2 regions of the Planococcus sp. ANT_H30 genome follow, and region 1 is predicted to be linked to the other one. Evidence: a T-box and tRNA genes for the amino acid it is inferred to sense, from the RefSeq annotation. Region 1 holds a T-box; the other holds one or more tRNA genes.
The links. The T-box of region 1 lies ahead of leuS (leucine--tRNA ligase). A T-box ahead of a tRNA ligase gene usually reads a tRNA of that ligase, here a tRNA-Leu.

Region 1 (3,388 bases):
CCACTTGGCTTAATATCCGTCGTTACCGGCAACATCAATGGCAAATCTTGTTCTTCAACGGGTGTCATCGTGCCGTCTTCCCAGTGGATAATTGGAATCGGCTCGCCCCAGTAACGTTGACGGCTAAACAACCAGTCACGCAAGCGGTACGTAATTTTCTTGTCGCCGACTTTCTTGTCAACTAGCCATGCAATGGCTTTTTCGATTGCTTCTTTTTTGTTCAATCCATTAAGGAAATCAGAATTGATCAATTCACCATCGCCAGCATAGGCCTCTTCTTTGATATTGCCACCTGATACAACTTCCACAATTGGCAAATCGAATTGCTGAGCAAATTCATAATCGCGCTCGTCGTGAGCAGGAACCGCCATGATGGCACCTGTTCCATAAGTTGCCAATACATAATCGGCAATCCAAATCGGCATTTTCTCACCACTTGCTGGATTTGTTGCATAAGCGCCTGTGAAAACACCAGATTTGTCTTTTGCCAAATCAGTACGTTCCAAATCACTTTTCGTTTTCACGTCATCAATGTATTTTTCAACAGCCTGTTTTTGTTCTACTGTTGTAATCGCAGCTACTAATTTATGTTCAGGGGCTAGTACCGCATAAGTCGCACCAAAAATCGTATCCGGGCGTGTCGTAAATGCGCGGAAAGAATGTTCCGTGTCTGCTACTTGAAATTCCAGTTCTGCGCCTTCTGATTTACCAATCCAGTTGCGTTGCATATCTTTCAAGCTTTCTGGCCAATCCAAGTCTTCCAAATCTTCAAGAAGACGATCTGCATAATTTGTAATACGCAACACCCATTGGCGCATTGGACGACGCTCAACCGGATGACCTCCACGTTCTGATTTGCCATCAATGACTTCTTCATTTGCAAGAACCGTACCGAGTGCTGGGCACCAGTTAACCGCTACTTCGTCAACATACGCCAGTCCTTTATTATACAATTGAATAAAAATCCATTGTGTCCATTTGTAATAAGACGGATCTGTCGTGCTAATCTCACGGTCCCAGTCATATGAAAATCCAAGTTCTTGAATTTGACGTTTAAAGGTTTCAATGTTTTTAGCTGTAAATTCAGCTGGGTCATTTCCAGTATCCAGTGCATATTGCTCTGCCGGCAGACCAAATGCGTCCCAGCCCATTGGGTGAAGAACGTTGTACCCTTGCATGCGTTTGACACGACTTAAAATGTCCGTCGCCGTATAGCCTTCTGGATGTCCTACGTGAAGTCCAGCACCTGATGGATACGGGAACATATCTAGTGCGTAAAACTTTGGTTTTGATGGGTCATCCACCATTTTAAACGTCTTATTATCTTGCCAATATTTTTGCCATTTTTTCTCAACTAGTTTGTGATTGAATGTCATTTCCGATTCCTCCTCAAAATAAAAAAATCCCGTCCCTTAAAAATAAGGGACGGGATTTTCCCGCGGTACCACCCAAATTAGCGATTGCTCGCTCAACTTGATTCCTTAACGCGGAAAACGGTGTATCTTACTTAGTTTCACATACACGGACTCCAAGGCGAGTTCACTTGCGCATTTTACCAGCTTGCACCTACCGCCGGCTCTCTGTCAAAAACACACAAACTACTAGTCCTCTTCACTGTCATTGGTTATTGTCTCTATTTTAGACGAAGCGCTGTTTTTTCGCAATAGCTTAAGAAACTTTGACGTTTTTCGTATTCAACGGTGCGTCTGTAGAATCGATGATATCTTGAACAGTAAAGCCTTCAAATACCTCTGACAACACTAAACCCTCTTTTGTTACTTCAATCACTGCACGCTCTGTGATGATTTTGTTGACCACGCCTTTGCCAGTTAACGGCAAATCACATTGTTTTTTGATTTTAGCAGACCCGTCTTTTGACACATGATCCATAATGACAATGACTTTTTTGGCACCATGCACTAAATCCATCGCTCCGCCCATGCCTTTAATCATTTTGCCAGGAATCATCCAGTTGGCTAAGTCGCCGTTTTCAGCTACTTCCATTCCACCAAGAATGGCGACATCAATATGTCCGCCGCGAATCATCGCAAAAGATTCCGCACTGGTAAAGAAAGACGATCCTGGGATTGTCGTTACGGTTTCTTTTCCAGCATTGATCAAATCCGGATCTACATTGTCTTCTGTCGGATAAGGGCCGATTCCTAAAAGTCCATTTTCTGATTGAAGCACAACACTTTTGTTATCGGAAATGAAATTCGCTACCAAAGTCGGCATACCGATTCCTAAGTTAACGTAATCGCCATCGTTGATTTCTTTTTCAGCGCGTTTTGCAATGCGTTCTCTGACCAATTGTTTATCCAATATTTCTCCACCCTTTCTTAAACAGTGCGTGTTGTAAGACGTTCGATCCGTTTTTCCTGATCTGCTTGAAGCAAGCCTTGTACATAAATGCTTGGCGTTTGAACGTGATTCGGATTGATGTCACCGATTTCCACGATTTCTTCCACTTCCGCAATGGTAATTTTTCCAGCTGCTGCAGCAAGCGGATTGAAGTTTTGTGCCGTTTTGTTGTAAACCAAGTTCCCCATCTTATCAGCTTTATGTGCTCTCACCAAAGCAAAGTCAGCTCTTAATGCGTGTTCTAGTACGTGTTCTTTGCCGTCAAATTCGCGAATTTCTTTGCCTTCTGCAACAGTTGTACCAACCCCAGCTGGTGTAAAAAATGCTGGAATTCCAGCTCCACCTGCGCGCATTTTTTCAGCAAGTGTTCCTTGCGGTGTCAATTCCACTTCGATTTCGCCCGACAATACTTGACGTTCGAATTCTTTGTTTTCACCCACATAAGAACCAATCATTTTTTTTATTTGTTTGTTTTTAAGTAGCAGTCCCAGGCCCCATTCGTCTACACCGCAGTTATTAGAAATGACGGTCAGATTGGTTACCCCTTTATCAACTAGTGCTAAAATAAGTTGTTCAGGTATGCCTACTAACCCAAAACCGCCCACCATAATTGTGGCACCGTCTTGAATTTGTTCAACTGCCTCTTTTGCAGAACTGTAAATCGGTTTCATTCCATTATGCCTCCTCTGACTCATCAACTAAAAAGTAATTAGTAAAACGCTTCCATAACCAATTTAAACAAACTATCGCACTAAACGCAATATTCATAAATATCGGCACTACATTTCACTAGCATTGTTGATCGTTTCCACGGCATGCTACAATGTTGTTTAAGGAGTTGTTACGAGTGAATACAGAATTTCCTTTTTCATCTGATGGAAAACGTTATTATACATGGAATCGCCATTTGCGCGATCATTTTGGTTTTAAGGTCATGAAAATCGCGTTAGATGCCGGATTTGATTGTCCGAACCGGGACGGCACAGTCGCACACGGGGGCTGTACATTTTGCAGCGTAGCAGGTTCT
Region 2 (3,388 bases), on a different contig from region 1:
CGGTGTCCAAGCAGGACCCGCTCTGCCTCAAATCATCGAAGCCGGTCCTGCTCTATTGTTACAGGAATTTGGTAACCTTGGCACGATCTTATTAGCTCTTCCTTTAGCTGTATTTCTAGGACTCAAGAGAGAAAGCATCGGTATGACGCATTCTATCGGACGAGAAGCCAACCTTGCTCTGATTACCGATAAATATGGTTTATCCTCTCCCGAAGGACGCGGCGTTATGGCTATGTATATTTTTGGTACCGTCTTCGGATCGATTTTTATTGGGTTGATATCAGGCTTTTTAGCTACCGTGACGCCCCTGCATCCGATTTCTTTCGCCATGGCGACAGGTGTGGGCAGCGGCAGTATGGCAGCGGCTTCTCTAGGTCCTTTAATTGCCGCATTTCCTGAGATGAGTGAAACCTTGACTGCCTTTTCAGGAGTCAGCAACTTAATTTCCTCAGTAACAGGTCTATACATGAGTATTTTTATTGGTTTGCCCTTAACGGTTAAACTGTATGAGATTCTCTCTAAAAACAAAGAGAAAAAAGCAGCGAAAGGAAGCGTAGATTATGATAAAAAGTCTTAAAGAATGGATACTGGTCTTTATGATTATTGGTGTGATCATGCTGATTGGTAATTGGATTGGCTATGATATACTTCCTTGGGATGCGCTTCCCGGAATAGCCATCCTAATAGGCATTAGCCTGGCCGGATTGGTTATTCACCGCCTACTACCATTCAAGTTGCCTAGCATCGCTTACATCGGCATTATCGGTCTAATATTGACAATTCCGGGTATGCCGGGAGCAGCACAAATTGTCACTTACACGACAGAAGTTACTTTATTAGCAATTGCTACGCCTATCTTAGCTTATGCCGGCGTATCCATTGGCCGTTCATGGTTCGACTTTATGCAATTAGGTTGGAAAACTATCGTAATTGGCATGGTGGTTCTGCTCGGAACATTTCTTGGCTCAGCAGTCATCGCGGAAATTATCCTTCGATTTCAAGGAATTATTTAACGTTAACCAAAAGACCACCGCAAAAGCTTTAGCTTTTGCGGTGGTCTTTTTACTAGTTCTTTAAGAATCTATTTACTGCTACTTATCCTCAGCAATCCATCTTAAAAATTCCAAAAAGAAAAGCCCAACAATAATGTTAGGGCCTGTCATCTAATCTTGCGGTATACCGGCGGTCGGGGTCGAACCGACACTCCGGTGAAGGAACGGGATTTTGAGTCCCGCGCGTCTGCCAATTCCGCCACGCCGGCAAGTATTTCTTTAGCGGACAAGAATTATTATAGCACATCTCATTTCGCTCGCCAATACTTTATTCGTATAACAAATAATTTTGCAAAAATAGGTGTTTATCTTTTTTACAAAACCAGATTAAGAAGAAAGTAGAAGACAGCGGCTAACATCGCCGATATTGGCATTGTAATCACCCAAGTGATTAACATAGTCTTGGCTGTACCCCACTGAACGCCTTTAACACGATGCGCTGCCCCAACTCCCATTATAGAAGACGAAATAACGTGAGTTGTACTAACTGGCAAGTGAATCAGAGTAGCACCAAAAATTACTGCTGCACCTGTCAAATCAGCTGCTACACCATTAACTGGACGAATTTTCATGATTTTCCCGCCCACCGTTTTAATAATTCGCCAACCGCCAACCGAAGTCCCTAACGCCATCGCTAGGGCACATGTAGCTTGTACCCATAATTGGATATCATCAGAGCTTTGATAATTATTCACAATCAATGCCAACGTAATAATCCCCATCGCTTTTTGCGCATCATTCGTCCCATGGGAAAATGACTGCAATGCAGCAGTGGCAATTTGAATTAATCTAAAATTCTTATTTGTTTTTGTTAAATTATGATCTTTGAATACTATTTTAAAAACACTATACATGAGATAGCCCACGACCAAAGCAAGAATTGGTGAAAAGATTAAAGCTTGCAAAATTGCTAGAAAGCCACTGTAATTAAGAGCTGCAAAGCCAGCCCCTGCAATAGCTGCTCCAGCTATTGAACCAATTAGCGCGTGTGAGGAGCTACTTGGAATTCCATAGTACCAAGTCAACAAATTCCACGTAATAGCCGCTAATAAAGCTGCTAGAATAACGACAGAGCCATTATCGAGCGCAAAAGGATCGACGATATCCTTGGTTATTGTTTTAGCAACACCCGTAAAAGCCATAGCACCGACAAAATTCATAATGGCCGCAAGCATAATTGCACGTCTCGGTGTTAGTGCTTTTGTAGAAACCGCAGTAGCTATCGAATTTGCCGTATCATGAAACCCATTGATAAAGTCAAATATTATAGCAAAAATGACAATCAAAACTGTTAACAGCAATACCATATCCATTAGTCATTTTGCTCCTTAGGCGTTTTTCATAATAATTGATTCGAATGTATTCGCGACTTGCTGACAATGATCAGCAATTTCTTCTAACTCTTCATATATGTCCTTGTATTGAATAATTCGAATCGGATCTTTTTCAGTTTGAAACAGATTTTTTATGGATCGACGCAGAACGGCATCACATTTAGATTCGTAATCTTTAATTTTAATGGCATGAGATCTCATCTGAGGCAGCTTCTTAGAAACCATTAGTTCGACTGCCATTTCTATCTCAATCGTGCTCAATCGAATTGCTTCAACAAATTCAAGCATGTATTCATCTGCTTCTACTATTGAATACATATCAAATCGTGCAGCTGTGTGTTCTAAACCATCTAATACATCATCCATACTCATTGCTAAAGCCAATATATCTTCTCGTTCAATTGGCGTAATAAATGCGTTGTTAAGATCTTGGATTATGGAATGTACAAAAGAATCTCCTTTTGTTTCATAATCCTTCATAGTGTTTGAAAAAATGATCAAGTCATTACTAGCTTTTAATTTATACTCAGCAAAATAAGCTGCACTTTCTTTTAAATTCAACGCAATGTCACTCAACTGCAATGCAAACTTATCTTTCTTTTTGAAAGCCATTCTCTCTACCTCCACTATTTTCGCAACATAATTTCTCAGCTAAATTATAATAGCTTATTTCTCGAGATATTAACACTATCTATATAATCAATTTACAAATTCTTAATAAACCGGAATTTTCAGTTTAACCTAAACTCAATAAAAAAACCTCTTAACTATGATTTCTCACAGTTAAGAGGTTTTTGAAAGAGCAGGCAGGCTCTTTCGTGATACCGGCGGTCGGGGTCGAACCGACACTCCCGTGAAGGAACGGGATTTTGAGTCCCGCGCGTCTGCCAATTCCGCCACGCCGGCAAAATATTATGGAGGCGGCAACCGGACTCGAACCGGTGATAAGGGTGTTGCAGACCCATGCCTTACCACTTGGCTATGCCGCCAAATATTGGAGCG

Region 2: it encodes a tRNA-Leu, which carries the amino acid that the T-box ahead of leuS (leucine--tRNA ligase) is inferred to sense. The anticodon was not compared.

What each region holds. Positions count from the first base shown of each region.
Region 1 is NZ_VOBJ01000002.1:443,138-446,525, forward strand. It holds gene leuS (leucine--tRNA ligase) at 1-1,376, opposite strand, end outside; T-box leader at 1,419-1,624, opposite strand; gene FQ085_RS08090 (3-oxoacid CoA-transferase subunit B) at 1,669-2,322, opposite strand; gene FQ085_RS08095 (CoA transferase subunit A) at 2,340-3,032, opposite strand; gene mnmL (tRNA modification radical SAM protein MnmL/YtqA) at 3,185-3,388, shown strand, end outside.
Region 2 is NZ_VOBJ01000005.1:218,722-222,109, forward strand. It holds gene FQ085_RS12560 (DUF3100 domain-containing protein) at 1-577, shown strand, start outside; gene FQ085_RS12565 (hypothetical protein) at 561-1,013, shown strand; tRNA gene FQ085_RS12570 (tRNA-Leu) at 1,178-1,261, opposite strand; gene FQ085_RS12575 (inorganic phosphate transporter) at 1,367-2,365, opposite strand; gene FQ085_RS12580 (DUF47 domain-containing protein) at 2,381-2,998, opposite strand; tRNA gene FQ085_RS12585 (tRNA-Leu) at 3,209-3,292, opposite strand; tRNA gene FQ085_RS12590 (tRNA-Cys) at 3,302-3,375, opposite strand; tRNA gene FQ085_RS12595 (tRNA-Gly) at 3,382-3,388, opposite strand, start outside.